DNA from 2 places in the Psychrobacter sp. DAB_AL62B genome. Region 2 is predicted to be linked to the other one. Evidence: predicted binding sites of a transcription regulator. Region 2 holds the regulator's gene; the other holds the start of a gene.
The links. The regulator PhoB, encoded in region 2, activates phosphate uptake and scavenging genes when phosphate is short. The targets are predictions, from matches to a motif close to TGTCATNAANCTGTCATAA.
Positions count from the first base shown of each region.

Region 1: EPB74_RS10420 (DNA translocase FtsK) is a predicted target of PhoB. The motif match lies at 3,359-3,377, and genes of this name have one in related genera.

Region 1 is NZ_SAXC01000007.1:145,970-161,599, reverse strand. Features, by position in the region: gene rimI (ribosomal protein S18-alanine N-acetyltransferase) at 1-244, shown strand, start outside; gene EPB74_RS10435 (MerR family transcriptional regulator) at 311-745, opposite strand; gene aat (leucyl/phenylalanyl-tRNA--protein transferase) at 840-1,637, opposite strand; gene trxB (thioredoxin-disulfide reductase) at 1,695-2,717, opposite strand; gene EPB74_RS10420 (DNA translocase FtsK) at 3,429-6,815, shown strand; gene EPB74_RS10415 (amidase) at 7,074-8,567, shown strand; gene EPB74_RS10410 (DODA-type extradiol aromatic ring-opening family dioxygenase) at 8,634-9,548, opposite strand; gene rlmH (23S rRNA (pseudouridine(1915)-N(3))-methyltransferase RlmH) at 9,634-10,122, opposite strand; gene EPB74_RS10400 (DUF2147 domain-containing protein) at 10,426-10,872, shown strand; gene EPB74_RS10395 (DUF421 domain-containing protein) at 11,102-11,650, opposite strand; gene EPB74_RS10390 (ABZJ_00895 family protein) at 11,788-12,303, opposite strand; gene dacB (D-alanyl-D-alanine carboxypeptidase/D-alanyl-D-alanine endopeptidase) at 12,422-14,389, opposite strand; gene EPB74_RS10380 (3'-5' exonuclease) at 14,630-15,235, opposite strand; gene EPB74_RS10375 (DUF294 nucleotidyltransferase-like domain-containing protein) at 15,268-15,630, opposite strand, start outside.
Region 2 is NZ_SAXC01000010.1:35,725-51,354, reverse strand. Features, by position in the region: gene fadB (fatty acid oxidation complex subunit alpha FadB) at 1-525, shown strand, start outside; gene fadA (acetyl-CoA C-acyltransferase FadA) at 669-1,841, shown strand; gene EPB74_RS11595 (rhomboid family intramembrane serine protease) at 2,046-3,758, shown strand; gene EPB74_RS11590 (isochorismatase family protein) at 3,961-4,536, shown strand; gene EPB74_RS11585 (HD domain-containing protein) at 4,723-5,352, shown strand; gene EPB74_RS11580 (DUF1287 domain-containing protein) at 5,469-6,074, shown strand; gene phoU (phosphate signaling complex protein PhoU) at 6,097-6,834, opposite strand; gene pstB (phosphate ABC transporter ATP-binding protein PstB) at 6,991-7,770, opposite strand; gene pstA (phosphate ABC transporter permease PstA) at 8,002-8,916, opposite strand; gene pstC (phosphate ABC transporter permease subunit PstC) at 9,004-9,954, opposite strand; gene pstS (phosphate ABC transporter substrate-binding protein PstS) at 10,135-11,292, opposite strand; gene asd (archaetidylserine decarboxylase) at 11,645-12,478, opposite strand; gene dtd (D-aminoacyl-tRNA deacylase) at 12,679-13,134, shown strand; gene phoB (phosphate regulon transcriptional regulator PhoB) at 13,283-13,987, shown strand; gene phoR (phosphate regulon sensor histidine kinase PhoR) at 14,083-15,180, shown strand; gene EPB74_RS11530 (M23 family metallopeptidase) at 15,328-15,630, opposite strand, start outside.

The sequences.
Region 1 (15,630 bases), on a different contig from region 2:
TATTGGCACTCATCCTGACTATCAACGTCAAAGCATTGCTTCACAACTATTTTCTAAATTAAATAGGATTTTAAAAAATGAGAAGGTTGAGAGTTTATTATTAGAGGTGCGAGCAGATAATGCGCCTGCAATTGCTTTATACGAGCAGCAACGGTTTGAAGTTATTCATCGGCGCAAAGGCTATTATAAGATGACAGCTCAGCCAGCGATAGATGCTTTAATCATGCAGCGTATGTATCGTTAATGGCGTCAAATACCATTGAGCGAATGCATTAAAACGAAAACGCTATATTAATCAGATTTTATATCATTAAAGTGAGGGTGTTTGCTTTTTACAGACTTCAATATCAAGCTTGTATTCACTGTCTGCTTTCATATGTTCGAGAATATCAATGCGTTCGGTCAACATCTCTATCATCAAACTGATGGTAGCTTGTTGTTTTCTGATTTGAGTCAATTTTTGCTGGGTAAGGGTCAACTGTAAGTCAATATCGAGCTGCCCATCGTAATAATCGTTGAGGCTATCCTTTATTTCAGTCAGCGTAAAGCCAATAGCTTGCGCGCTTTTGATTAATTCAATGCGCTCAACACATTCTGGATGGAATTCAGTATATAGCCGCGAACCTGCCTGACGTTTACGAGATTTCAGCAGTCCTAATTGGTCATAGTGACGAATCGTATCTTTGGTGGTATTGGCTTTTGACGCCAGCTTTCCTATTAATAAAAATGATGTATCAGGTGCCATAATAAACTCATGGTTATAAGATGTAAGTGGCTGATTATATAGATAATGATTGTGGATGATACTTAACGATAATAATGATGCTTATCCAGTCAATTTAGACACTTAATTGCCATGGCTTTAAGGTATCAAGTAGCGATACTGGTAAAGGTTTATGAGAATCTTTGAGCCATCTGCTTGAACCATTAGCTATTAAAGAATCTAATTGGATTAAAAATTTCGCGCGCGATAAAGTAGTTGCGCCTAAACTCATCAGATGCTCATTGGGTAATTGGCAATCGACGAGCGCTACATGACTCTGATCACACAAGCGCATTAAGCCCCAAAATGCCAGTTTTGATGCATTGGAGGCACGATGAAACATCGACTCGCCAAAGTAAATACTGCCTATTTTTAAGCCATATAAACCGCCAATTAGCTGTCCTTTATCATCCCAAACCTCAATGCTATGGGCAAAACCTTGAGCGTGCAGCTCAGTATAAGCCTCAATCATCTCGTTATGAATCCAAGTATGTTCGCCCTCAGGCTGACTTTCATTAAGATCGTCATTGACGCCATTACTACGCGGTAAACTACAGGCGTATATCACTTCATCGAAAGCATGATTAAGGGTTAATTGCCAACGCTCACGGTTCGCTTGTTTGTGTAGTGATTTGCTCGGTTGATAGTCAGCTGGCACCATCACACATCGTGGCTCAGGACACCACCAAGCAATGGGTTCGTCTTCATTGAACCACGGAAATAACCCTTGCGCGTAAGCAGAAATCAGCGTTTCAGGTGCTAAATCTCCCCCAATAGCCACAATACCTATGCCATTAGGATCCACCATAGCAGGATCTGGGAAGTCATAACGCCCAAGACTTCTGATATTTTTACCAAAGGTCTCAGACGTCATATGAGCCGCATTGATATCAATATCAATGCGGTCGTCGTCTTTAGAAGAGTTGCTCACTTAAGCTTCTTTGTCTGCAGTCAACGTAGAGTCATAAGTATGATCACGAGCAACCGTTTCGCCTATTGCATCTAGATACTTTTCAGCATCGAGTGCTGCCATACAGCCTGTACCCGCAGAAGTAATCGCTTGACGATAAACATGATCTGCCACGTCACCTGCGGCAAAGACGCCTTCAATGCTGGTTTGGGTCGCATTGCCATTAAGTCCACTATTGACAATAAGGTAGCCATCTTTCATCTCTAACTGACCTTTAAATAAGTCAGTATTGGGCTTATGACCAATAGCGACAAACATACCGAACACATCCAGTTGCTTAGTGCTGCCATCGATCATAGATTCGATGACAACGCCATTAACGCCCATGTCATCACCAACCACTTCTTTTACGCTGTGGTTCCACTCGATTTTGATATTGCCGTTTTTAGCTTTTTCAAACAGTTTGTCTTGAAGGATTTTCTCAGAGCGCAAGCTATCACGGCGATGTACTAGAGTGACTTCAGCTGCGATATTTGATAAATACAGCGCTTCTTCAACAGCCGTGTTACCACCACCGATAACCGCCACTTTTTGGTCTTTATAAAAGAAGCCATCACAAGTTGCACAAGCGGAAACGCCAAGACCACGGAATTTAGTTTCTGACTCTAGACCTAAATACTGTGCTGATGCGCCTGTTGAAATAATTAATGCATCACAAGTGTAGTTGCCATTATTACCAGTCAGCTCAAAAGGGCGTACATTTAAATTAACTTCATTAATATGGTCATAAACCAGTTCAGTACCAAAGCGTTCGGCATGGGCTTTCATACGATCCATGAGCGCAGGACCCGTTAAATCATGTGCATCACCCGGCCAGTTATCGACTTCGGTGGTGGTCGTGAGCTGTCCGCCCACTTCCATGCCCGTAACCATAACAGGCTTTAAATTGGCGCGCGCCGCATAGACCGCTGCCGAATAGCCGGCAGGACCTGAACCTAAAATAATCAATTTTTCGTGGCGTGGAGCAGTATTATCAGTTGCCATAAGATTTCCTTGCTAGAGCAATAAAAGTGAAAAGGTTCAACGTTAAAATAATAAGTAGATATTATAAGTATTATAAAAGATAAGCGTAAAAATGACGACGTATCTGGTTTTTATCGTTGCTATGTGATAATAACATAAGGGCTAAGAGCAAAAAGTGCAAGTTTGCTAAAACAAATATGGGTATCATTAGAACTAAAGCATCTGACGCTTGAAATTTTAGTGGAAAAAGTGAGTTTATATTCAAATATAGTCATGGGAAAGTAATATTGATATATCACGTACTGCTAGTATGAATTTTTCTTGCTTGCTGTGCCTACGCAGACAGAGGCTACAAAAAATTTATACCAGCAGTACTGCAGCGTTGTTAAAGTATTCTGACTATGTTTTACTGCAAAAATAAAGTCAGTCTTTCTTAATAGCCGCATTTTTAACTAAATTAATGCCAGATTGATTTTCTTATGCTCTTTATTTATAAGACGGTCGCCACGGCAGCTATGTATTTGTTATTATAAGAAGTTGTATGCTGAGCACAAAATAAAAACAGTAACGCGTTTAATATTTTACGGTAATATTTTAGATACCGTTTTCGTATCATTACGCCGCATCAGTAGTAACCTATCGTAGCAGTCTTTATCAGGAATTTATGTCAGCATGATTAAGCTTAATCATGAGTTGGCGACCACTTAGTATTAACAACAAGGCAGATCTTACGTGATATCAGCACCACTTATTGATTATTTAAAAAAGGGCATATTTACCCTACTTGGGTCAATACTAGCGGTTTACTTGTTTGTCATTTTAATGACTTATACGGGTAATGATCCTAGCTGGTCGCACATCAGTAGTGATATGACTGCGATTAATAATATGGGCGGCGAGACGGGTGCTTGGCTATCAGATTTGCTCTACAGCTTTTTTGGTTTTGGCGCGTGGTGGTTGTTGGCGTTTTTGGTTTATGAATCTATCCTGATTTGGTGGGATAACAAACCAACATTTTGGCTACTACGCTTGGTTGCCTATGTGTTTTTAATATTAAGTGCCAGCGCTTTATTTGCGCAAGTGATTGCCTTGGTGCAGCAGGTAGCGGATCCCATGACGTCAGGTCTCAAGGGTGTTGCTGGCGGTATTATCGGTCTTGAATTACAAGCGCGGCTGGCTCAGCTGTTATCGCAGTGGGGGAGTGTGACGTTTTTGACAGTGTTCGTCATTATTACGGCCACGTTTGCTTTTAATATCCATTGGCTGACGATGTATGAAAAAATCAAGTCATGGTCGTGGCTTGGCTCTGGTATCAGAAACCAAGATAGTGAGTTTGATCATAGTCAAACATCACAAGAAGCCGATGCTGTCCAACAGGATGTTAATGACACTGTGATGGCTGAAAAAAACCAGCAAGAATATGAGCAATTACCGCTTGAGTTACAAGCGGCTGACCACGCTGGTAATAGGGAAAATGGAAGTAGAAGTGGTCGTTTCAGTAACGTTTTGACAGATTTTTTATCGACTTCAGGACTGGGTGCTGGCGTAAAAGCCTCTATGATAGCAGCGGCACAAGCAGCAAGTGATAGTGCAAGACGGGATGAGCAATTACAAACGGCTGCCACCATGCCTAGTAATGCCACCATCTCTAATATCAATCAAGCATCGACGCCTGTTGCAAATGCTCCAATAACACCGGTAAGAAAAGTTGAACCGAGTTTTGCATGGAACGATGCCAATACGGTTGATGATTTGTTGGCGAATGAGATGAATATGGGGCAGGATACGATACCTTATGATTCTGCTACGATAAACGCGCCACGTTCAGACGAGTCTGCCGCTGACTTTTTTACCAGCTCAGATATAGATACTTCTAATACAGAAGCGGATAACAAAGAACCTTCAACGACAAATATATCGTCTACTCAACCTGCTTTTGATACCAATCAAGAGAGTGTTCAGTTGCCTAACGAATCACAAGTCAATCCATTATTAAATGCCGAACATCATACGGATAATAATATTTCTGATGCAGCTGCTACAGCGCCCACTGTCGACACCTTAGTGGATGCATGGTTAGCAGAACATGCAGCAGTGCCTTCAGCTACCGAACTAGGTAAAGAGGAAGAAGCGCCAATATTAGAGACGGTATTTGCGCCTACTGTAGAGGTATCTGATAATTTAGTGAATGACTCAGTTAATAAACCTACTGATGACTTTTCTAATGAATGGTCTGTTGAAAAACCTGAGTTCTCAAATGACTTGGACTCTTCTTCTATAGCTGGCATGGCCAGTGCGTCAAAAGTGGTAAATGTGATTGCGCCAGCTTTCGAAACCACTGATATGAAGCCAACCAATACCCCGCCTGCTAACCCTAAGTTACCTCCTACGGTAGAAACTAGCGCTTCAATGCCAGATATCAAGCTCAATATCAAGCCAGATAATCAGCTGACAACAGCTACGGAGCCAACGGTAAGCTTTGCGGTGCCAGAAGGCGATAGCAGCAATCATATTACCGATATGATGCCGGAAGACGATAGCGTTGAAGATAGTAATGCGCCCGTTATGCCGCATATTAGTGATGATATTGCGTTCAGCCAAAAATCACGATCGATGCAAACGGCTGCTTATCGTAGCAGTCTGTCACCGATTCCAGAGATGTCTATTTTAGATAAGCCAGATCCCAATCGTCAGCCAAGCTATACGCTTGCTGAGCTTGAACAATTATCAGAGCTTTTGGAGATTAAGTTACAAGAGTTTAATGTAAAAGCAAACGTCGTCAATGCGATTCCAGGCCCAGTGGTGACACGCTTTGAAGTAGACCTAGCTCCTGGGATAAAAGCCAGCAAGGTCACGGGAATTTCACGCGATTTGGCGCGTTCATTATCAATGGCATCCTTACGTGTCGTCGAAGTGATTCCCGGTAAACCCTATATTGGCATTGAAGTGCCCAATAAACAGCGCGAAATGGTGCGCTTGATTGAGCTATTAGATACCGAAAAATTTAAAGATCCTAAAGCACAAATTAGTATGGCGATGGGTAAAGATATTGGCGGTAAAGCTATTATTACTGATCTTGCACGAGCGCCCCATATGTTGGTTGCTGGTACGACAGGCTCTGGTAAATCAGTCTTGGTCAACGCCATGTTACTATCGATGCTGCTTAAATATACGCCGAATGAGCTGCGGATGATTCTTATCGATCCTAAGCAACTTGAGCTTGCCAACTATAATGATATTCCGCATTTGCTGACGCCAGTCGTTACCGATATGACCGAAGCTGCCAGCGCTTTGTCATGGTGCGTCGCAGAAATGGAACGCCGTTATCAGCTGATGAGTTTATTAAAAGTCCGTAAGCTGAATGAGTTTAACAAAAAAGTTATCGCTGCTGAAAAATCAGGTAATCCCATGCTTGACCCATTATGGCGACCCAATGACAGCGTGAGTATTAGTCAAGCACCTAAGCTTAAAACATTACCGATGATTGTGATCGTTGCCGATGAGTTTGCTGATATGATTATGCAGGTTGGTAAGCAGGCGGAAGAATTAATTACACGCTTGGCGCAAAAGTCGCGGGCAGCAGGGATTCACTTAATCCTTGCGACTCAGCGTCCATCGGTTGATGTGATTACCGGTTTGATTAAAGCCAATATTCCAGTACGAGCGGCGCTACGCGTGAACTCAAAAGTGGATTCGCGCACTATTTTGGATAGTGGTGGCGCAGAAGATATGCTTGGTAATGGTGATATGTTGTTCTTAGGGCCCGGACAGATTGAACCGGATCGTGTCCATGGTGCCTATGTCAGCGATGAAGAGGTCAATAGTGTCTGTGATGCATGGCGTGAGCGCGGTGCACCTGATTATATTGATAATATGGCTGGCAATTTTGAGTTGTCTAGTCCCGGTGGCGGCAGTAGTGCCAGCGCCTCTGGTGAAGACGATGATCTTTATAATGAAGCCGTTGGTTTTATTATGGAGACACGTAAAGTTTCTGCTTCTAGTATCCAGCGTAAATTCAGCATTGGTTACAACCGTGCCGCACGAATTGTAGATTCAATGGAGGATGCTGGACTGGTCAGCTCAATGGGTAAAAGTGGTAAACGTGAGCTACTAATGTAAAAATATAAAGCTTAATTCAATGATAAAAAAGCGAGTTACTAAGTAAAGTAGCTCGCTTTTTTATTATTGGAATATATGTAGTCATTTACGATTACATCCACTAATCAATAAGAGTTGGACTTTCAAATGACCAATCAGTTTGTTTATCCATTATAAGCAATGATTTTTTATACTAAACTGGTGATTGATTATGAGACAGATAAGCATAAGATTTAAAAAATAAACCTTAATTCAATCACTCTCCAAGGAAGGTCAGTTATGTTTAAAGAATACACCCAATACGATGCGTTAGCGCTAGCAGCCTTAGTCAATGCAGGGGAAGTCAGCGCTAAAGAGTTGCTTGATGCGGCGGTCGATCAAGCCAACCAGCTCGATCCCAAATTAAACGCTATTATTCATCGTTTTGACGAGCGTGCTTATGATGCAGCGCAGGCAGGACTGCCAGCCGGTGTATTTAACGGCGTCCCTTATTTATTAAAAGACTTATCTTTTAGCTTCGCCGATGAACCTCTCACCATGGGCAGCCGTAGTGTCAATATCATATCAAAAAGCGATAACGAAATCGTCAAGCGTATGAAAGCCACGGGTGTGAACACTTTTGGTAAAACCAATACCCCAGAATTTGGCTTGATTATCACTACTGAACCAAAAGCGCATGGCGTGACGCACAACCCTTTTAAGAAAGGTTATAGCTCTGGTGGTTCATCGGGTGGTAGTGCGGCGGCAGTGGCAAGCGGTATCGTACCGATGGCAGGCGCTGGTGATGGTGGTGGCTCTATTCGTTTTCCTGCGGCGTGGTGTGGTACCTTTGGACTTAAACCCAGTCGTGGTCGCAACCCAATGGGTCCCTTATTTGGCGAAGGCTGGGAAGGGGCAGTGGCAGATCATGTGATTACGCGTAGCGTGCGCGATAGTGCCGCCATGCTTGACGCTACTAGCGGTGCAGAGATCGGTGCGCCTTATATTATTGCGCCACCAGATAGCACCTTTCTAGAGGCCGCAATGCGCGCGCCAAGGCAATTAACCATCGCCTTGCATCAACAGCCGTTGGTCGCTAACACTGTGGTTGATAAAGAAGTACTTGCCGTATTAGAGCAGACGGCTAAACAACTGGAAGCCATGGGGCATCGTGTGGTGCCTGCTGAACCTAATATTAATATTGAACAGTTTTGGCATGATTTTTTAGTGGTAGTCTGCGCGCATACTGCTTTTACCATCGATAATATCGAGCGTTGCCATGGTGCACAGCACATACAAAATCTTGAGCCGCAAACGTATAATATGGCGATGCTTGGACGTTCATTATCTGCCGTTGATTTGGCTCACGCTAAGCATGGCTGGCATGATAGCCAATATCAAACCGGTCTGTTATTAGAGACCTACGATATGATTTTGTGCCCAACCGTCCCGACACCGGCAGTGAAACATGGCGTACTACCACCAAGTCGGATGGATGAGATGCTTATGCGTAGCGCTGGTTTGCTAAACAAAGGCATTGATATGGGTAAATATGCCTTTAGCTCGGGAATGATTGAAAAGTTAAGCTCGCCAGTACTAGGAAAAATGGGCTTTACTTTATTAGGTAATATTACTGGACTACCGGCTATGTCATTGCCCGTCGGAATGAGCAAAAAAGGCCTACCGATTGGTATGCAGCTGATTGGGCGCATGAATGATGAAACGACGTTATTGAGTGTCGCTGGAGAGATGGAGCGCGCCGGTTTATTTACCAAACTTGCTTTTGAGATGTAGTTTTATATGCCTGTCTATATCTGTCTGACGCTTTATATCTATTGCTTTTGCTTTGATTCAATTGTTTTAATCAAAGCGATAGATATCCATGCCTAAACTATGGTGCGCCATACTTTGGTGGACGACAGAGACGCGCTGACCAGCACCTAAAGCAAAAAATAGTGGCAGTAGATGCTCATCGCTTGGATGTATATCCTTGTAGTCAGGGTATTGCTGCCAGTCCAGAGCGCTAGGAATGTCTGTTTTTAGTTGTTGTAGTAACCAGACTTTAAAGTCTTTTGCCGTTTGGTCGATACTATCTGCTTGCCAGCGTAGTGTTTGCAAATTATGCGTAATATTCCCTGAGCCAATAATCAGGATTTGCTCATGGCGCAGCTGTGCCAGTTGTGCGCCCAATTGATAGCAGGCGATACTGTCATAATAGTGTGGCAAGGATATTTGTACGATAGGAATATCGGCCTGCGGATACAGGTGTAAAAGTGGCGCCCATACGCCATGGTCGCTGACACGCAAGGGATTAACCCGACAAACAATACCGCGCGCGCTCAGTTGCTGCGCCAGCGTCTCGGCAAGCGCTGGATGACCAGCAGCAGGATATTGAAGCTCATACAGCTCAGGGGTAAAGCCTGAAAAGTCATGCCAAGTCTTTGGCTGCGGATTACTACTGATTTCAAGTTTGGCCGATTGCCAATGCGCAGACATAATGACGATAGCGCGGGGCTTAGGTAGGTTTTGTCCTATACGTGCCAGCGCGCTTGTCGTGGCTGATTGCTCGATAGCCAGCGTCGGAGCACCATGCGAGATAAATAGCGCAGGTAGTTTCGGTCGTTTCGCTGCACTCGATATAGTCGGCGCATCTGGCCAAGCCGCCGCCGCTGTGATTGGCGTCGATATTAGTGGCGTAGACAAATCGTCACGACTGTCATCGCGTTGCTGATTGGCACTTTGGGCATTAGGTGTTGCAGGTTTAGGATATCTCATGTTGCATTTATTAGGGCACGCGCCCAGTTTTCAATCTATTGATCATTGTGATTAATAATGATGGTTTTATATCAGGTAATTGGTTCTAATTACCACGGTGATAAGGATGATTATGATTGATACTCATCGCTCGATATAGCTGCTCCATGAGCACAACCCGTACTAGTGGATGCGGTAGCGTAAGCGCTGATAATGACCATTTCACATCTGCTTTTGCTAATACCTCTGGTGATACACCGTCGGCACCACCGATGACCAAGGCAATATCATCACCTTGCTGCATGCCATCAGCCAGTTTATCTGCCAAATCTTCGGTGGAAAGCATTTTACCTTTCACATCCAATACCCATAATTGCTCACGTCCTCCAGCAGCATGAGCGGCTAATATTGCCAGACCTTCTTGCTCACGGTATTGAGCTAAATTGGCATCCGAAGGGTTTTTAGCGCGTTTTGCCGCAGCAATTTCAACAATTTCTGTACTGAGCATCGGCTGGATACGTTTGTAGTATTCATCAAAACCAGTTTGTACCCATTTTGGCATTTTATTACCAACGGTCAATATTCTTACTTTCATAGTGCGTACCATTTCAATAGATGATTAATTGTAACAAAAAAACTCTGCGCTTAAGGTAATGTAACAAACAAACCTTTTACAAAGCCAGATTTTGTGCTTTACTAGCATTCGACAAACAGTTGTTCTTTAATTTCTATTTTATTAAAAATTGCCTTTCTAAAAGTTGTTCTCTTAAAGATTACTTGCTTAAAAAGAGTTCAAGAAAGTGAGGTATTTCTTAAGGAGATAAGGAACAACAGTATGATGTCTTTATAATAAACCAAAAGCTAGCTTGAAACATTTTTTAAGCGAAAGGAGTCGTTCATGAATCGTACTATATCAAGTTTACTTACCCTGAGTGCCGGTGCACTGCTATCTACCTCTGTTTTTGCTGCTTCTTTAAATGGCACACAGTGGCAAACTATCGACGATAAAACCGGTGAAAAAAAGGCCGTTATTCAGCTCACTGAAAACAGTGGTAAAGTGTCAGGAAAAATTATCAAAGTCCTCAATAAACAAAATGCTGACGCCGTTTGCACTAAGTGTCCCGGTAGCCTAAAGAACAAGCCTATTGAAGGATTACAAATATTGTCAGGCTTAAAAGCTGATGGTAATAATCAATGGAGTAATGGCAAACTGGTCGATCCTGAGTCAGGAAAAACCTATTCTGGAAAGCTTACATTGAGTGATAATGGTCAAAGCATGAAATTACGAGGCTATGTCGGTTCACCAGTCTTTGGTCGCTCGCAAACGTGGCAGCGTATTAAGTAAATTTGCCGTTAATCCTATCATTTATTGATAGCAGCTCTGGTTGTTTTTACTTAAAAAAAACCTATTGAAGCAAGAATAACGACAGAAAAAGCATTTAGGAAAAAGTGTCAAAAGTAAAAGGATAGCTAATATATATTGGCTATCCTTTTTAATTTTTGCACATTTATTGGTATATTTAAGGTTTTTTATTGCTCAAGTTTTTTATTAGTAACGCTTTTTAGTAGCGACATTACATAAGTGGCGCAATTGTCTCTGATACCGCGCCATCTTCCCACTGAGGATTATCGCTATTATCAGACAAAGTAGGTTTTGGAATGATGGTGAGTTTGGCGTCCGATTCAAAAACAACGGCCTCGACATCATCGAAACGGTGAATACCTTCAGAACGCATGGCACATTCAATCTCTTGTCGAGTCAGACGCTCGGCACGCATCGCATCGGGCAAAAACTGCCCTTGATAAAAAACAATGCGCGGCTCAGATAAAATAAAACTGCTAAATTGCGGTGAAATAGAAGCGTATTTGGTAACCAAAAATTGTAATAAATATAGCACTACAATAGAAGACATACCTTCGATAAAAGGGATGTCTTTGAGCAAAATAGTGCTGGCGCTCAATGAGCCAATCATCACGGTGACAATCCAATCAAAATTATTGAGCTGTGAGGTAGAGCGTTTGCCGGAGATTTTGGTGGCGACCACAATCAAAATATAAACCATGACCGTAGTCAGAACAATACGTCCAAGCTTATCGATATTGTCAAAAAAAAGTGTGTCCATGGTCTTAGCTCCTACTAATTAAAGTTAATCGTCCTAAAGACAGCGTAACGGAATTTACGTATGAATAGGGCAGAAACTTTGTAGTCGCTTGTCGATGACGTTAAAGCGTTCAATCATCATTTAATAGCAATAAACACTTAACTGGCTTTGCGATTAGGATCGAGTAGACGATTGAGGGCCCAAATACTGATGCGTGCGCTCACTAAACTAAGTACCAATATCATGATTAATGCAGAAAGCAGCGGTAGCGGCTGTTGCATGCTCATATCGAGTAGCACCTCACGGCTCACTGCATCAAATAAAAAGAACCAGATACCTAAGAAATAAACGACAGTGAGCAGCCAAACCACAGCTACCCCACCGAACATTAAGTGATTGATTTCACTGCTATCCAGTGCGCGCTGTTGATGCTTGATAAATTTCTGCACCGCAATATAAGCGCCCATAATGATAGATAGTACGGTTACCATTTGCGCGTTTAGGGGAAACTTGGTTTGAATAATCATAAATAGCGCACTGGCAAGAATATAACCAACGGCAAAGAATCCAACATAGGGTGTCAGTTTAGGTTGAGTAAGTTTTGCGCTTGGCGGCAATCCATGACGTCCTGATTGAGTAGTGGACTTACTAAGTAGCGGCGATTTGCGTGACATAAGATGACCTTATAAAGGGGAGAGCGTCGTTTTGATAAAAGCGCGATAAAAGCTGCAAAAGATTTATCCCAGCAGCATTGTCTTGCTTATAAAGTATATTGACTATAATAAAAAACGATCAATGCTGCGCCGTCCAATCAAGCATCGCATCTAAAACCGGTCTTGCGGTATAAGCATTTAGCGCCTGTTCGCTATTGATCAGTCCAACCACCACATAATCTTGTCCGGACAGCCCTTTGACATAGCCTGCCATCGAAGTGACATTATTCAAGGTACCCGTTTTTATCCAAGATCGACCAATGGCTTGTGAATCAGGTAAGCGTTCGCTATGAGCGGTAATAGTACCGCTGACCCCAGCGATACCTAATGAGCTGACGTAGGCATCAAAGTTTGGATGGCTGTAAGCGTAGGTCAATAGCTCGCTTAAATTAGCGGCGCTGATCGTGCAGTCGCGGCAGAGTCCTGAACCATTGGTTAGATGTGGCGGCGGTGTGGTCAGATGGGTTTGCCACCATTGGTTTATGGTCTGCAAGGCAGCAGGATAGCTCGTAGTAGTAGGCTTACCAAACTGGTATAAACTGGTTTGCTGATTATTACTGGTCTCATTAATTGTTTCATTATTACTAGATTTATTATAAGCCGCTATAGATAGCGCCACTTGTTCAGTCATCACATTATTAGAGAAGTGATTGATATCATAAATTTGCTGCGTCAAGTTTAACGATGGGTAGCTGACAATTGGCAACGGTGACATAGCTATAGCTGCCAGACCGCGCAGTGATTTAGGCTTTTTATTCACATCATAAGGGGTTTCTTGGCTGATGACTTTTCCACTTAGCGTATTACCTAGCGCTTGCCATTTGGCTGCGATGACGCGCGCTGCAAAATCTTTGGCATCAGGGTAAGCGACATAAAAGGCATGTTCGCCACAGCTGTCCGGTAAACTGGCATTTAGCGTCAGCTGTGTCGGTTGCCACTGCGGTGCGAGACTATAGCGGGCTTGACCACAGGCAGCTGCGCGTATATTTATCATATTGGGCAATTGATAGTTTGCTAATTGCGGCGTATAGGTCAGCTGTGCTTGGCTGTTATTTAGCGGATAGCTTTGGATACCTATACTACTAAAGTTTACCAAAAAACCATCAGGGCTGGCATTATAAGGGCGCAGAGGTGCATTATCAAAGGCAGCAGGGTCTTTACTGACATTTTTAAAAATGGTGCTATCAATGATAATATCGCCGTTAATATGGCGAATACCTGACGTTTGTACTTTATAGAGCAATTGTTGCAAACGCTCATGAGTCATTTTTGGGTCGCCGCTACCTTGAATAATCAAGTCGCCATATAGCTGGTCACCGATAATGATGCCTGTGTGATAGACACGTGTATGCCAGACAAAGTCAGCGCCCAAGGTATCTAACGCAATAAAGCTAGGGACGAGTTTCATTGTGCTGGCGGGTGTACGCGCGATATCGGGCTGATGATTGAGTAACGGTGAAAACGAGATTTTTATTGAAGTGTTGGTTATAACCTGCTTATTTTTATTACTACTGTCGCTGTCGCTGTCGCTGTCGCTGTTGCTTTCATTTCTATTATCGTTTCTATTGCTATGGTTAGCAGGCGTTGATGCTCCATCTGGCAATAGTGATGGGCTGCTCTCTAAACTTTGATAGGTATAAGGATCATCGGTATAAGCATTTAGTTGTTTTTCGTATTGTGTAATCGTTCGCTTCTCGATGGTCACCAAGGCGCTTTGATGGCTTGCGACTGGTCTATTACCATTATTATTTTGCGTCGCTTGTTTATTAATACTGTTAGAGTCAGTATTTGCATTATTCGTGCTTGCGGGCTTTGAGTTACTATTGATTTTGGTGGTGTTAATATTTTTGCTATCAATATTACCGCTATCAATGACTTTAATAGGAGAGGGTAATCGACTGGCGTTTTTATCTCCCACTGGTGTGATAACGATACTGATATCCGCTGCGGTCAAATCAGCTCGCGCTAGCGCCGTCTCGATTGCTTCTGGTAATGCGGCTTGCACGTGTATTGGCGCTACAATAGGAGTGGCAAATAAAACGAGCATTGATAAGCGTTTGGTAATTTGATTTGATCGTTTTAAATATTGACTATTAACTGTCAGTTTGGCGTGGCTTGTAGGGTGTTTAATAAGTTTAAATGTGGGAAGCATGAGCAGTCTATCATCAGGTGGCAAAAACAACCTATGGTAACATGAGTTGCTATTTTCGCGTAGATGCAGATTCGTAGATGTAGGGTATGGTTGAAAGCATGATTTTATCGTACTATTTTATCAAAATAGTCAAAGTTAGCGCACATGCATAAACGCCATCGCTGTCATGATGGCATCATTATAAGCATCATGAGTGCCAAGCTCAGGAATATCGTAGTGCGCTAAGATATTGGTCAAATGCTGCGACTGACCGGGGATGCTTTGGGTACTACCAACCATACGTCGACTATATAGCTGACGGACATCAATCACTTCATTTGGCAAATGAGTACCCATATAGTGTTTTACCAAAGGATTTAAAAACCCCGTATCTATCTGCGGGCAAAACCCTACTATAGGTCGATTATCAATAAAAGGTAGCAGTAACGCTAGCATTTCATCGTAGCTCATTCCATGCTCAACATCAGCGGTGCGCAAACCATGAATAATAATGGTATCGCGATCAGGCATTACAGGTGGCTTGCAAACCAAATGTAGACCATTACCGGTGTCGATCGTATCACCATTGATATGAATGGCTGCAACAGACAATAGGTGATGTTTTTTTGGATTGAGTCCGGTCATCTCACAGTCAATCGCTACCCATTGTCCAGCCATAGGTTTAGTAAACATCGATGCCAGCTCAGGGCGCTGTAGCTGATTTTTTTGCCAAGAAGACGATAACTGTTTTAGCCAACTCATATCATTTTATCTCCAACGCTAGCCAATCTGCCCTAACCAAATTCAAGCTGATAATGGCGACTCAATTGACCTTTAAAACTTTTGACCACCGCCAAACACTCTTTTAATAAATCACGCTCAAGTGCGGTTAATGTTGTTGGGTCAACTTCATGAGCATGTTTATCATCTGTCGACAGCGCGACCGATAAACGCTGCGCCATAAAGAACTCTAACGCCTCAAGCAAGGTATCCGCTCGTTCTTGATTTAAGGCTCGAGCTTGTACCAACGCTTTAAGGCGCCCTTTGCTACTAGGGGCGTCAAAAATATCATTTTCTAATGCTAAGGTACGAATACCATGCACCAGTGGAAAAATACCGGCTTTTTTAAGGTCAATATCATAAGAGCTAGATTTACC
Region 2 (15,630 bases):
GGTTTAGATACGGGCGTACATGGCGCAGAAGTGATGGCAGAAGGTTTCCCTGACCGCATGAAGCCTGATTATAAAGGCGCGATTGAGCTTTTATATGAAAACAAACGCTTAGGTCAGAAAAATGGCGTTGGTTTCTATAAATATGAAATGGACAAACGCGGCAAGCCAAAGAAAGTTGCTGATGAAGCGACTTATGAGCTGTTAAAAACCACTACTGATAGCGACAAGCAAACGTTTGATGATCAAGCGATTATCGACCGCACCATGCTAGCGTTCTGTAATGAAACCGTCCGTTGCCTAGAAGACAATATCGTCAGCACGCCATCAGAAGCGGATATGGCGATGATTATGGGTGTTGGTTTCCCACCATTCCGCGGTGGCCCTTGCCGTTATATCGACCAAATGGGTCTAGATAACTACTTGGCACTGTGTGAAAAATACGCGCACCTTGGCAAAGCTTATGAAGCCCCGCAGAAGATTCGCGATATGGCAGCAGCAGGCGAGACCTTTTACGCCACCGCGTAATAGGCAGTCATTACTAGGATGAAGTGCAGTACACGTGCTCGATAAGATTACTGGTAATTTATTTATTATCAGTAACCTTCTAAATTAGATAGGCGAGCATGGCAGTACTGCCACTGACAATAAAAATTGAAAAGGAAGATAGTATGACAATTTTAAGTCCAAAAGACGTGGTCATCGTAGATGGCGTACGCTCAGCGATGGGTAAAACCAAAAACGGTATGTTCCGTCATGTCCGCGCTGATAGCATGTCTGCTGAATTGGTCCGTGCATTGGTTGAGCGTAATGACTTTGACCCACGTGATGTAGAAGACATCATCTGGGGCTGTGTTAACCAAACGCTAGAGCAAGGTTTAAACATCGGTCGTAACATTGGTCTACTTGCTGATATCCCTAAGACAGCTGGCGGTCAAACCGTTAACCGTCTATGTGGTTCTTCTATGCAGGCGCTACATACTGCTGCTGCGCAAATTATGACTGGCCAAGGTGATGTATTCATCATCGGTGGTGTTGAGCATATGGGTCACGTCGGCATGATGCATGGCGTTGATCTGAACCCTGAAGCGTCAAAGCATTATGCTAAAGCGTCAAACATGATGGGCTTGACCGCTGAAATGCTAGGTCGTATGAATAACATCACCCGTGAAGAGCAAGATGCTTTTGGTCTTGAATCGCATCGCCGTGCATGGGCTGCGACGGTAGAGGGTCGTTTTGATAATGAAATTATCGGTATCGAAGGTCATGACGAAGCGGGTCGCTTGCAACTATGTACTGTCGATGAAGTAATTCGTCCGGATGCAACGATGGAGCAAATGCAAAAGTTACGCCCAGCCTTTGATCCAGTAGGCGGTACGGTAACGGCTGCTACCTCATCTGCATTATCTGATGGCGCATCAGCGATGCTAATCATGAGCGCGCAAAAAGCCAAAGAACTAGGTCTAAAGCCTCGTGCTCGTATTCGTAGTATGGCAATTGCTGGATGTGATGCCGCTATCATGGGTTACGGTCCTGTTCCAGCTACTCAAAAAGCGCTTAAGCGTGCTGGCATGAGCATCGATGATATGCAAACCATTGAGCTAAACGAAGCGTTTGCAGCACAAGGCTTATCAGTGCTAAAAGCCTTGAACTTGACGGATAAGCAAGACATCGTCAACATCAACGGTGGCGCGATTGCATTAGGTCATCCACTAGGGTGTTCTGGTGCGCGTATCACAGTGACCTTGCTAAACGCCATGGAGCAATCAGATACTGAAATTGGTCTAGCGACGATGTGTATCGGTCTTGGTCAAGGTATTGCGACTATTATTGAACGTGTGTAAATTTCAGTTAAGCTGATATTTGTTGATTAATATGCTTTGATATCTTGTAAAATGAGCGCCTCTAACTTAATGTTAGAGGCGCTTTTTTGTGTTTGCAATAAAGTAATACGAGTAAATATGCTGAATCCAATCAGGTTTTATCGATTAAGGAAGAAAGTCATCAAAGTTGGGGCGTGGTTTGCTATAAATGAATGGTGAAGGTAAATGCGAGATAACAATAAAAGAAGCCAGTATAGATATAAGAATAAAAATAGAAGCAGAAATAGAGTAGGTAAACAGGATAGGCGTAAAATTACCAAGCGTAAGGAGAAGAAACCCCAACGTACTAAAGGGTCGACTAAAATAAAACTAAAGCAGGTATTTTTTCCTTATTTGGGCTTAAGTATCCTCAGCATTCTAATTTTTGGTGCTTTACGCTGGTTACTGGATGTTTATCTAGACGTTCTACCTTTAAAAGAAAGCTACTGGGATTTTGGTATTCCTTTTCTTTTATCTATTTTAGTCGTTAGTATTTGGATATGGCCGAGGTACGAGCTTCTGACTTTAAAGTGGGTTCAGCGTAGTAGTTCAGGCTACTTTTTTATAACGATGGTTTTAGCATTAGTGATACCGCTTGTTCTCAGCCAAAACTATTTGTCTAAAGCTGCGTACGAGGTTATTGAAGTAAACAACCTGAATGATGTTCGTAACTATCCAAAACAAAAGTATTTCAAGGTGGATAATTTTAAACCACTAAAATCAGAGCAGGTTTCTTATATAGAGACACAAGTAGTCAGTGGACGGTATTTTGACTCGACATTGCATGTTTATTATTACATTGCGACGCCATTTGGGGCCGCTGATAATATTTGGCTAGGTTCTAGTTACCATACAAGCTACGATAATCGTGAAGACCAAAGTATTAAAGACCGTCAATACTCAGCATTTATTAATGACTCTCGCCACAAATATCAAGCCAAAGACCTCTCTACTATCAGCTACTTTAAGAAACTTAAATCGTCAAATCAGAGAAGTGGCTACTTACATACGATTTCGACAGTTGATAAGCAGTCTAATTTAACACCCTTGATATTGGTACCTGAATCAGGATTGTTTGTTGACAGTTTAGAGCGAGATTTCGTCTGGGGGTTTGGCTCATTTGTTATTGGTATGGGAGTGTGCTTACTACTCATTCTGGCAGCAGATATTGATAATCAAGAAAAGAAAGGCACGCGAAAACACATACAAAAACAAAAGCATGTAAAAAAACGAGATCCAGTGAAGGATGTGTCAAAAAGTCTAGTAGCTTTGTTTAGAAGTAATAAAAAACAACCTGCAACGTTAGTGTTAATGCTGACTTGTATAGGCGCATTTATCCTGACCGTATTCATGGGTATGGATATCATTGATCCCTTGTCTAGGCAGGTAGATAAGGTAGGCGGATTGAGCACAGACGCGCTGCAAGCTGGTAAATATTGGCGGGTAGTGACATCGCTTTTTGTACATGCAGGGATTATGCATTTGGTAATGAGTCTAGGGATGCTTTTTGCTGCTGGCTATATTTTGGAAAAAGTATTAGGTCCTGTACGTTTTATGATTGCCTTTTTTATATGTGGAATCTTTTCCAATATTTTAGGTGTTCTCTATTATGATATGGACATGGTAGGTGCTTGGAGCGCTATATTTGGCTTGTTTGGTATAGCGATAATACTGATTACTTATAAGATTTTTAACAAAAAGCATAGAGAGCTATATGGTGCTACCGTGGCTGTCATACTGATTATTACTTTAAACAGTATGTTTTTTGCTTTCATAAACACGCTCAGTTATATGGTGTATTATCTTTTAACCTTATGTTTTGGTATTGTTCTTGGTTTGGTCATGGTAATGACTCAAAAACAGCCTTTATTAAGGAATGCTAGACGCCATAATATATAGTTATTGGCTACTCATAATCAAAAACCTATGCTAAGCAGTATAAATCAAGCGTGATGAATTGTTATTAATCATTATTAGAGACTATCTCCATTGACGCACTCAGCAAACTATGACTAAATGAGTGTAAGGCTAATAATGATAATATCAATGATAAAACTAACATAGCCTTTAACAATAAAGTCAGCCGTACAAGGAGTGTACTATGTCCACCATGATTACTGATCGTACCTACCGTATTGACCGTGAAAATACCCAAGCAATGATAATTGACGTCCAAGAACGTCTGACCCCGCATATCTATGACCATGAAAATATTATCAAAAAAATAACGACTTTGATCAAAGGTTTGCAAGCGCTTGATATTCCAATTATGCTCAACGAGCAGTATAAAAAGGGCTTAGGCGAAACCTTGCCCGAAATTCGTGAGTTGTTAGAAGGCGATAATGCCAAAGGCTTTGAAAAAGTTACTTTTAGCGCCTGCGACAATGACGATTCATGGAATCACCTTGCTCAGCAAAATCGCAGTATTGTTTTACTGTTCGGCGTTGAAACTCATGTTTGTGTCTTACAAACCGCGCTTGATTTGCTAGATAATGGTATGCAGCCGGTCATTATTGGTGATGCGGTTGGTTCGCGTTTTCCGTATGATAAAAAGCAAGCCATTCGCCGTATTCGCCGTGCCGGTGGTGTCATTACCACGGTTGAAACTATTCTGTTTGAGCTATGCCGAAGTAGTAAAGACCCTGCGTTCAAAACCATTAGCAACTTGATTAAATAGTTGTTTTTTGCTCGATTTAGAACAGATAGCGCTTACTAAAATAAGCGCTATTTTCTTTTTATAGTAACGCCAGTTAATTACAGGCTAGCATCCTCTTTTATAACACTCATAAAATGTATAATAACCGCTGGTGCTTAAAGATAAGATAAAGCGCTATACATTCGTAGAAAAGTTAAGAGAAAATTTATGTCATCAACCAATTCCATCTTATTAACCAACCCAACGCTTGCCTCAAACATTGATATAGATAATGTCACTCATTTTTTACTAGAGTTAGATGCCCTTAAACGAGTTAACAGGCGCAGTTACGTGACAGGTACGACTCGTTTGGAAAACTCCGCTGAGCACTCATGGCATTTAGCGATGGCATGTTGGTCAATCGCTGAGTTGTTCGAGTTGGATGTTAATCATGAGAAATTGCTAAAGCTGGCACTGGTACACGATTTGGGTGAAATCGATGCAGGCGATACTTTTTTATATGCTGATACACGCAGTGATGCGCACGTTGAAGAGCGTGCAGGCATTGCGCGCTTACAAGCTGAGCGCGGTAATGGTATTAAAGGTTTAAATGAGATTTGGGAAGAGCAGGAAACTGGCAGCAGCAAAGAAACTCAGTTGCTGAAAGTAGTTGATCGCTTATTGCCGTTTTTACTCAATCTAAATACGAATGGCAAAACGTGGACTGATTCTAACGTTACGCGCTCGCAAGTGAGCGGGGCGCATGCCTTTATTAAAGACAGCTTTCCGAGTATTTATGATTGGCAGGTACGACAGATTGAATTTGCGACGGCGCAGGGCTGGTTGATTGATGCTTAAATGGATAAGAGATGATTTGATCGTTTAAGTGTTTTACAGCCCGTCATGATTTTCAAATGCTAGATTTTCAAGTGCTAGAGCATTTATAGTTAAATTAATAACAAAGAGATCGACACATGAGAGTATCTGATACTTATAAAACCTTCGCTAAATCGCTAGCCTTTATCAGCCTGCTAGGATTGGCGCAAATGGCTCAAGCTATTGCCCCTATCAGCGATGGCAGTAAATTGGCACACGATGCCAAAAAACAAATCGGCATTACCACCAGCTATGATCCTACTTATCGTAAGCTGGATTTTCCACGCGGTGATGTACCGATAAATACCGGCGTCTGTACCGATGTTATCGTACGCGCGTATCGCTTGCAAAATATAGATCTACAGCAATTGCTCAACTATGATATGAAATCCAACTGGTCAAGCTATCCAAAAACTTGGGGACTTAAATCAACCGATAAAAATATCGACCATCGCCGTGTACCCAATCTTGAAGTGTTTTTTGCGCGTCACGGACAGACGTTATCAATCACTGACAAATCCAGCTTTCAGGCAGGAGATGTGGTGACATGGCGACTACCGAACGGCAATTTACCGCATACAGGTATCGTATCAGACAAAACAGCGGCTGATGGCACACCGCTGATTATTCATAATATCGGACGCGGTACGCAAGAAGAGAATATTTTGTTTGCCTATCCTATTAATAAACATTTTCGTTATTAATTTTAAAACAAGGTTAGAGAGACTATTTGTTAGTATTCATGCCAGCATTGGTGGTTTGTTGTACAATTTCTTCTACCCGTAAAAAATCCGTATGCCGCACGTCTTTGCCGCTGGTACAAAAAATGACCAGCTCAGCAATATTTCGAGCATGGTCGCCCACACGCTCGAGTGCGCGCAATACCCATAGTATATTAATTACTTTAGACACATGACGACTGTCTTCCATAATATAGGTCATCAAGGAGCGAGTGGCAGACTGATACTCTTCATTAACAGACACATCGCTTTGCAATACCGAAAATGCCTGCTGAGGATTCATCCATAAGAAGGCATCAAGCGCATCAAGCAGCATTAAACGCACCTGATTGGATAAATGCTGAACCTCTGAATAGCCTCTTGGTGAAGCACCATCTTCAATCAATTGGCATGCCATACGCGCTATCTTTTCTGCTTCATCACCCACACGCTCAAAGTCAACAATGCCTTTGCTAATGGCCATGACTAAGCGCAAATCATTCGCTGCTGGCTGGCGCTTAGCAACCAATAAAATAATTTGCTCATCGATTTTAATTTCTAACTGATTGATTAGATCATCATCAGTAATCACTTTTTTCGCTGTTGCCTCATCTGCTGCTATCAATGCACGGGTCGCAACCATGACTTGCTCTGCTGCCATGCGCCCCATTTGCATAAACAACTCAATAACTTCATTTAAATCATTATCAAAACTCTTTGATAAATGCTTTTCAGTTACCAGCATGGTTACCTCCTTAATCGAATCGGTCTTAATCGTATTGGTATTGGTCATAAAGATATTGCCAAAATGATGATGGTTATGAAGGACCACTATAAATCATTGCTATAAATAACTGCTATAAATAACCGCTATAAACAACTTCTTTAAATAAAGAGCAACTTAGCCATAACGACCGGTAATATAATCTTCAGTCGCTTTTTGTGCTGGGTTGGTAAATATTTGATCTGTCTCACCCATCTCTACCATGTCACCCAAATACATATAAGCGGTGTAGTCGGAAATGCGCGCAGCCTGTTGCATATTGTGCGTTACGATAGCAATCGTATAGTCGTTTTTTAAATCCGTAATCAAATCTTCAATAGCGCCAGTGGAGATGGGATCAAGCGCTGAGGTCGGTTCATCTAATAACAGTACTTCAGGTTTCGTTGCCACCCCACGGGCGATACAAAGTCGTTGTTGTTGACCACCTGATAATGACAATCCTGAGGCTTTAAGTTTGTCTTTGACCTCGAGCCATAACGCCGCTTTTTTTAGTGCCCACTCGACACGCTCATCCATTTCTACTTTGCTCAGCTTCTCATATAGACGTACGCCAAATGCCACGTTGTCGTAGATGGACATGGGAAACGGCGTGGGCTTTTGAAATACCATACCCACCCGCGCACGCAGCAAATTGACATCCACGTCTTTAGCCAAAATGTTTTTGTTATCCAAGATGATTTGACCTTCGGCATGCATGTTAGGATACAAGTCGTACATACGGTTAAGCGTGCGTAGCAGTGTTGATTTACCGCAGCCTGATGGTCCAATAAACGCAGTTACATTTTTTTCTGGGATGTCGATATTGATGTTTTTTAACGCTTTAAAATCACCATAATAAAAATCCAAGTCCCGAATGGCAATCTTAGCAGGCGGCATATTGTCAGGCATATCTGCCATGGTTTGTTTGGTCAGATGAGCGCTATCTGGCTGCTTGTGCTGGCTATTAGTAGAGGTTGGCTGACCTAGTAAACGACCTTTGATACTGCCTTTATCTGTTTTCTGCTTAGCGGCTTTTCTTTCTAGTACATCAGTCATAATCGTATCCAGCTATTTTTAAATATCGTTAAAGGAGGAGTGGGTTATCAGCCGTACTGCTCACTATGGTTTTCAAAGTTTTCAGATAGTAAGTTATCTTGTATGATCTTTACCGCCTATAAAGCGCGCCGCAATATTCAATAGCAATACTGTCATAGTAATTAGTAGTGCCGCCGCCCAAGCCAGCGCATGCCAGTTGTCATAAGGACTCATGGCAAACTGATAAATAGTATTAGGTAAGTTTGCCATCGGTTGGCTCATATCGGTACTAAAGTACTGGTTATTTAACGCAGTAAATAGTAATGGCGCGGTCTCGCCCGTAATACGAGCAAACGCTAACAGCACACCTGTGGTCAAACCTGCTTTGGCGGCTTTAAGCGTGACCGTACTGACCAGCTTCCATTTCGGTGTGCCTAGTGCATAGGCAGCTTCACGCAGGGTATTAGGCACAAGATTTAGCATGTTCTCCGTCGTACGTACAACAATGGGAATCACAATCAGCGCTAATGCTAATGCACCTGCCCAGCCTGAAAAGCTTTGACCTTTGACCAGCAACGCATAAACAAACAGCCCAATAACGATAGATGGAGCAGACAGTAAAATATCATTTAAAAATCGGGTGACTTTACCTAACAGACTACCATGTGAAAATTCAGCCAAATATATGCCTGCCATCATGCCGATGGGTGCGCCAATGGCTAAACCTGAAAAAGCCAACATCACTGAACCAATAATGGCATTACGCAGACCACCCTCACCCATAGGTGGCGGTGTATCTGCTGTAAAGACAGGCATTTTTATTAAACCTTGAAAGCCTTCAACAAACAGCGTGATCAAAATCCAAACCAGCCAAAACAAACCAAATACGATCGCTGATAGAGCAAAACCAAGCCCCAATCTATTGATAAAACGGCGCTTGTTATATAAGCGCTTGTCATAGCGGTCTTCAAAGCTTAAAGCAGGCTGGCTAATCTGGGCAGTATGAGTATCGACTGTTGCTAAAGTCATCAGGCTTTTGTCCTTTTTGAATCAGATAACTGCTTTAAATATCACAAGCTATCTAGCAGCTACATGGTATTTAGGAGCTCACTATTATTAATTGCCAGCTTTTTGGTCAATACGCATGAGCATCAGCTTAGATATCGACAGCACGATAAAGGTAATCACAAAAAGAATTAAACCTAAGTGCAATAATGACGCTAAATGTAACTCACTTGAAGCTTCAGCGAATTCGTTGGCCAATGCCGATGTAATCGTAACGCCAGAAGTGAATAGACTTGGGCTGATGTTAAAGGCATTACCAATTAAAAAGGTCACTGCCATCGTCTCACCCAACGCTCGACCAAGCCCCAAAATCACCCCACCAACCACGCCCGCTTTGGTATAAGGCAAGATGATTTTGAACATCACCTCCCACGTGGTTGCGCCCATACCGTAAGCGGATTCCTTTAATAAATCAGGTACCACAGAGAAAACATCGCGCATGGTGGCGGCAATAAAAGGAATAATCATAATCGCCAGTATCAATGAAGCGGTAAACATACCAAGCCCCATGGGCGCGCCCGTAAATACTTTGCCAATAATAGGTAGGGGACCAATATTTTCAATAAACCAAGGCTGAATGTGATCGCCAAAAAATGGCGCAAACACAAACAATCCCCACATACCGTAGATAATAGAAGGGATACCCGCCAACAGTTCAATAGCAATACCCAAAGGCTTTTTCAAAAAATTGGGGCATAATTCTGTTAAGAAAATAGCAATCCCAAAGCTAACTGGAACGGCAATACAGATCGCGATAAACGAGGTGACAACCGTCCCATAAATGGGCGCGAGTGCACCGTATTGATCGTTCACCGTATCCCAGTTATTGCTGGTATAAAACCCTAGTCCAAACTCAGTGATACTTGGCCAAGCACCCACAATTAATGAGAGGAGAATGCCACCAAGCGACAGCAGCACCAAGATTGCAAAGGCTTTGGTCGCATTCACAAAAACGGCATCGTAGCGTTTTTGTTTTGCCAGTTGGGACCTTAAATCATTCATAAGTGTCTCAGCGTTGAATAGAATCAAGTCAAAATAGTAAAAGAGTCAATGAGGTTTTATCACAACAAACTTAAAAAAATCTTTAAATTTTCTGTGATAAAACCTCTCAAACCCATACCGGAGAATAGTGGTTTGAGAGGTTGGCTCGACAGTGATTATGCAATCACTAGAATAAACAGGTTACTGTGCAGGCTTATAGACAGGCTGACCGTTGCTATCAACGACTTCATTCCATTTTGCTTTAAATAAAGCAACGGCAGTATCAGAAAAAGGAACGTAATCAAGTGCGAGAGCATCATCGCCACCTTGAGCGTATGCCCAATCAAAGAATGCTAATACACCAGCGACTTGTTTGGCATCTTGTGGCTGCTTATGTACTAAGATGAAAGTGGCAGCGGCGATAGGCCATGCTTGAGCTGTTTCGGAGTTGGTAATGACTTTATAAAAACCTTCTTGCTGTGACCAATCGATGTCACCAGCAGCAGCAAAGGTTTTTGCAGAAGGCTGGACAAAGTTACCAGCTGCGTTTTTCAGGGCCACATGTGACATGCCGTTTTGCTTAGCGTAAGCATATTCAACATAACCGATAGAGTTTTTCATACGCGTCACGTAGCTTGAAACGCCCTCGTTACCTTTACCGCCCGCACCAGTTGCTGACGTTGGCCATTTCACTGTCTTATCGACGCCAACACTGTCATTCCAAGCGCTTGACACTTTTGCTAGATAGTCAGTGAAGTTAAAGGTCGTACCAGAACCGTCTGAGCGAAATACCGTGGTAATAGCCGCGTCAGGAAGGGTTAAGTCGGGGTTTATGGCAGCAATTGCAGGGTCGTTCCAGTTGCTGATTTTACCAAGATAGATGTCCGCTAACATTTCACCATTTAGCTTTAATTGACCCGGCTTAATACCATCAATATTAACGATAGGAACCACACCGCCGATAACGGTTGGGAATTGAATCAGACCGGCTTCGTTTAACTCGTCTGGCGTCATAGGGGCATCAGATGCGCCAAAATCAACCGTTTTCGCAACGATTTGTTTGATACCACCGGATGAGCCGATTGACTGATAGTTAACTTGTCCACCTGTTGCTTTGTTGTAGGCATCTGACCACTTAGCATAGATAGGCTGCGGAAAAGAAGCACCAGCCCCTGTAATATTCATCGATACATTTTCAGCTGAGCTAGCACTAGCGTTACTTGTAGAGTCACCGCTAGAGGCCGTAGTTGCTTGGGCTGCTGTGGCAGGCTCATTGCTTTCATTGCTATCGGGTGTTTGACTGCAGGCGGCTAAGGTAAAAGCACCAGCGACTGCTACAGCTATTAATGAATGACGCATTATTTCTCCTAAAATTAATCAATTTTGAGTATCAAGCATTTATAAATAACAATGACAATAGTTTTCTGGGGTTTTCTGGGGTTTGCTGAAATGATGCTCTGCGGTTAATAAGGAGAGTGTGCCAAATGAATATGACAGTTTGATGACATAAAGCCTTACTAGCAAAAAAGAATAGCGGCTTACAAAACAAGGCGTTTATAGATAGGGAGGTAGAGAAGGGGTTAAGCGATTATTTTTATCGAGATTCTGTTATACAAGGCAAATAAAAAAGCATAGTCAGTAATGTTATTACTGACTATGCTTTTTTATCAATGCTACTCGTTAAAAACGTTTGTTACTTAGATAAATGGGACTAAATTTTAGCGCTACCTAGTAACTGACCCATTTGTACCGTTGAGCCATGCTTCATAGTATTTTGCCAATCAGTGTTTGCTGCTTTTGGCAGTACCACAATCGCGGTCGAGCCTAAATAAAAACGTCCAAGCTCATCGCCTTTCTTAAAGCTCATATCATGATCCGCTTCTTGAATGTCATCGGTGCGGCTAATTTTACCCGTCGCAACCGTTTCGATCCCAGCGACAATCATCGCACCGACCATGATAACAGCCGCTTTACCATAGGCGGTATCAAACAGACAGACTAGGCGCTCGTTGCGAGCAAACAAATCAGGTACATTTGCTGCCGTTGTATTATTGACTGAAAATAGAGTGCCAGGTACATAACGGGTTGTGGTTAAGGTACCATCAAATGGCATATGGACGCGGTGATAATTACTTGGGGCAAGGTAGACAGTGGCAAAGCTACCATCAGCAAAATAATCGCCGTCGGCGCTGTTAGCCAATAGCTGCCCGATATCATAGTCGCGACCTTTGGCTTGCAGAAGCTTATGGTCATTGATTTGCCCAAGCTGAGATATCATCCCATCAGCAGGACTGACGATACCATTGATGGTAGTATCGATAGCGCGCGCATCGTCTTGTAGCTCACGGGTAAAAAAATCATTAAAGCTCTCATAAGCGTTTAAACTTTGACGCTCATATTCATCTAAGCTAACATCATAAGCTTTGGCAAAGCTACGAATGAAAGCGCGTTTGACCCAAGGATGGCGGCTGGCGGCTAAGCGTCCAGCCACTTTGCTGATTTTTTGTTGGGGTACAAACTGTTGTAAGGTAGTAAATACATTCATAATAGATGACCAAAGTAGTGATTAAAAAAGTAGTGATGAAAATAAAAAAGCAATTATTAAAATAAAAAATGGTGCTAGAAAATAATAGACAGTGACACTTATAGATAGTGATATTAATAGATAGTAACATTCATAAATAAATACATTTTATCATGGTCGGCAGCTGACTGTATGACCATAATCGTTAAAGGAAGTAAGTAATGAGAGCACTTATCCAGCGGGTAAATCATGCCAGCGTCAGCGTTGATGACTGCTGCGTTGGCTCTATTCAGCATGGGGTATTGGCATATATTGGTTTGGGTCACGATGATAATCTACAAAGTGCGCAGCGCTTAGTCGATAAAATCCTCACTTATCGTATCTTTGAAAATGATGACGATCCGGCTAAAACCGGTAAACTGGATAAAAATGTCCAACAAGTGGCTGGCGGGTTATTATTGGTATCACAATTTACCTTGATGGCAAAAACGGATAAAGGTCGTCGCCCTGATTTTGGCGGCGCGATGGCACCTGATGCGGCACAGGTATTATTTGCACAACTGGTTACTTATGCAAAGACTCAGTATCCCGCTATTGCAACGGGTCAGTTTGGCGCTAATATGCAAGTTACGAGCGTCAATGATGGACCGCTAAACTTTTTATTAGAAGTAAGTTGAGCGATTAGACTTGATGCCAAATATTAAAATTTTAAAAGTAAATGTCATCAAGCTGTCATAATTAATTCGTTTAATAGGAAGAAGCTAGCGCGTGCGTTTATCGCCTTTTGATAGGCTAGATTTTGTCCTCTAACACTGAGAATGCCGTATGTATAATGAGCAAATTTTGATTGTTGAAGATGAACCTGCGATTCGTGAGATGCTCGTCATGACGCTAGAGATGGCTGGATTTGAGAGTTTACAGGCAGCTGACGTCTCAGAGGCGCATCAGCAAGTGGTGGATCACAGACCGGCGCTGATTTTATTGGATTGGATGCTGCCCGGAGATAAAAGTGGTATCGATTTTTGCCGTATGCTTAAAAATGATGCGCTGCTCGCTGAGATACCAGTCATTATGTTGACTGCCAAAAGTGAAGAAGACAGTAAGGTTCATGGCCTTGATGCTGGCGCTGATGACTATATGACCAAGCCTTTTTCTACCCGTGAATTAATCTCAAGAATCAAAGCGGTATTGCGTCGTAGTAGTGCGCTCAGTAGCGATAAGCCTATCGAAATAGGAAAGCTAAGCCTAGACCCCAAAAGCCAGCGTTTCATGGTTGATGATAAAATTATCGATATGGGTCCGACAGAATATCGCTTATTGGCATTTTTTATGAGTCATCCAGAGCGTGCTTATACGCGAGCACAGTTGCTAGATCAAGTATGGGGCGGCAATGTTTATATTGAAGATAGAACCATTGATGTACATATTCGGCGTTTACGAAAATTACTACACCCTTATGATTGTAATACGTTGATCCAAACGGTACGCGGTACGGGTTATCGATTTTCTAGTCTGGTTGAATCCATCTAATTCACTATAAAAGTGCCATCTAATAGAAAATGGAATAACAATAGAAGCTGACCTAATGCAGCTAATAGTAGTAAATCTAATTGATGAGAATGATAATGCCGACCGAAAATAATCAACAAGGCAAATTAGAGCCAATCTCCCAGCACAATACAACCGATCAGCTGAAAAAAATTAGAAGCGCTCTACTAGCATTACGAGATGCAGTAATTTTGCTCAATGACGATGATGGTCTAGAGTGGTGGAATCAGGCGGCAGAAGATTTATTGTTATTGCAAGCAGCTGATAAGGGCAAGCACATCTTTGATTTTATTAGGGTGCCTGAGTTTCGTCAATATTATCAAGCGGCCACGACGCCTAATGATGGCGATGGCGTTCATGATGGTGTGCATATGGTGTCGTGGCGAGATCCTAATCGCTATTTAAAGTGTGAGCTCACGCCTTTTGGTGACGAAAAGCTACTGATTATTTATGATGTGACGCGCTTGCATAACTTGGAAGAAATGCGCCGCGACTTTGTGGCGAATGTCTCGCACGAGTTACGTACACCATTGACCGTGATGATGGGTTATCTAGAGAATTTCTCAGATCAGCCAGATATGCCAGCGCATTGGCGACGTGGTTTTGAGTTGATGAGCCAGCAGACGGCTCGTATGAATAGAGTGGTGAATGACTTATTGTTGTTATCTCGAATTGAAATCGAAGAGACGCACGAGCTCAATTATATCGATATGACCAAGCTGCTTACGCATGTTTATGATGATGCGCAAGCCTATAATCAAGAATATGGCCATACCATTCACTTGCAGATAGATACTTATGACGGGCTACAAGGCTCAGAGATGTACCTAAATAGTGCGTTATCCAATCTGGTGATTAATGCCGTTAAATACACCCCAAAGGGCGGCAATATAGCTATTAGCTGGACCAAGACAGCAGAAGGCTGCCGGTTTGCCGTCGAAGATAATGGGATTGGTATTGCCCCTGAGCACATCGCGCGTTTGACTGAGCGCTTTTATCGTATCGATAAAGGTCGTAGCCGTGCCACAGGCGGTACGGGACTGGGACTAGCGATTGTAAAACACGTCTTATATCAGCATGAGGCCAACTTGCAAATTGAGTCAGTAGAAGGGGTAGGCTCAACCTTTAGCATGGTGTTTCCAGCTGCTCATGTGCGATCTGCATCGATAAGTTGACGACAAAACGGCCTTCTTGATAGGTATAAATAGTGCGTTTCAAATCTAGTAAAGATGCCTAATTGGTCGTTAATTTTTGCGTTGTTTAGGACACAGTTCTGATAAATCAACACGACCTAATTTTGATTGATAAATTTTTCAAATAGCCTAATTTTTTTGTAAAAGTGGGTAAGGGTTTACCGCGCTGCCATTAATATAAATCCCATAATGCACATGCGGCGGCGTGCCTTTGGCGTTGCCACTATCACCAACATAACCGATGATATCGCCTGCATTGACCCAGTCATTGGGAGAGATGTCAGCATAGTCTTCTAAATGCGCATAATAATGTCCTGCACCGCCGGGTCCCACGACCACCACTACACGCCCACCCAATCTATCGTCTCCAACCTTGCTGACGATACCTTGTGTCGTTGCTTGTATCGGCGTACCTCGATCTGCAAAAATATC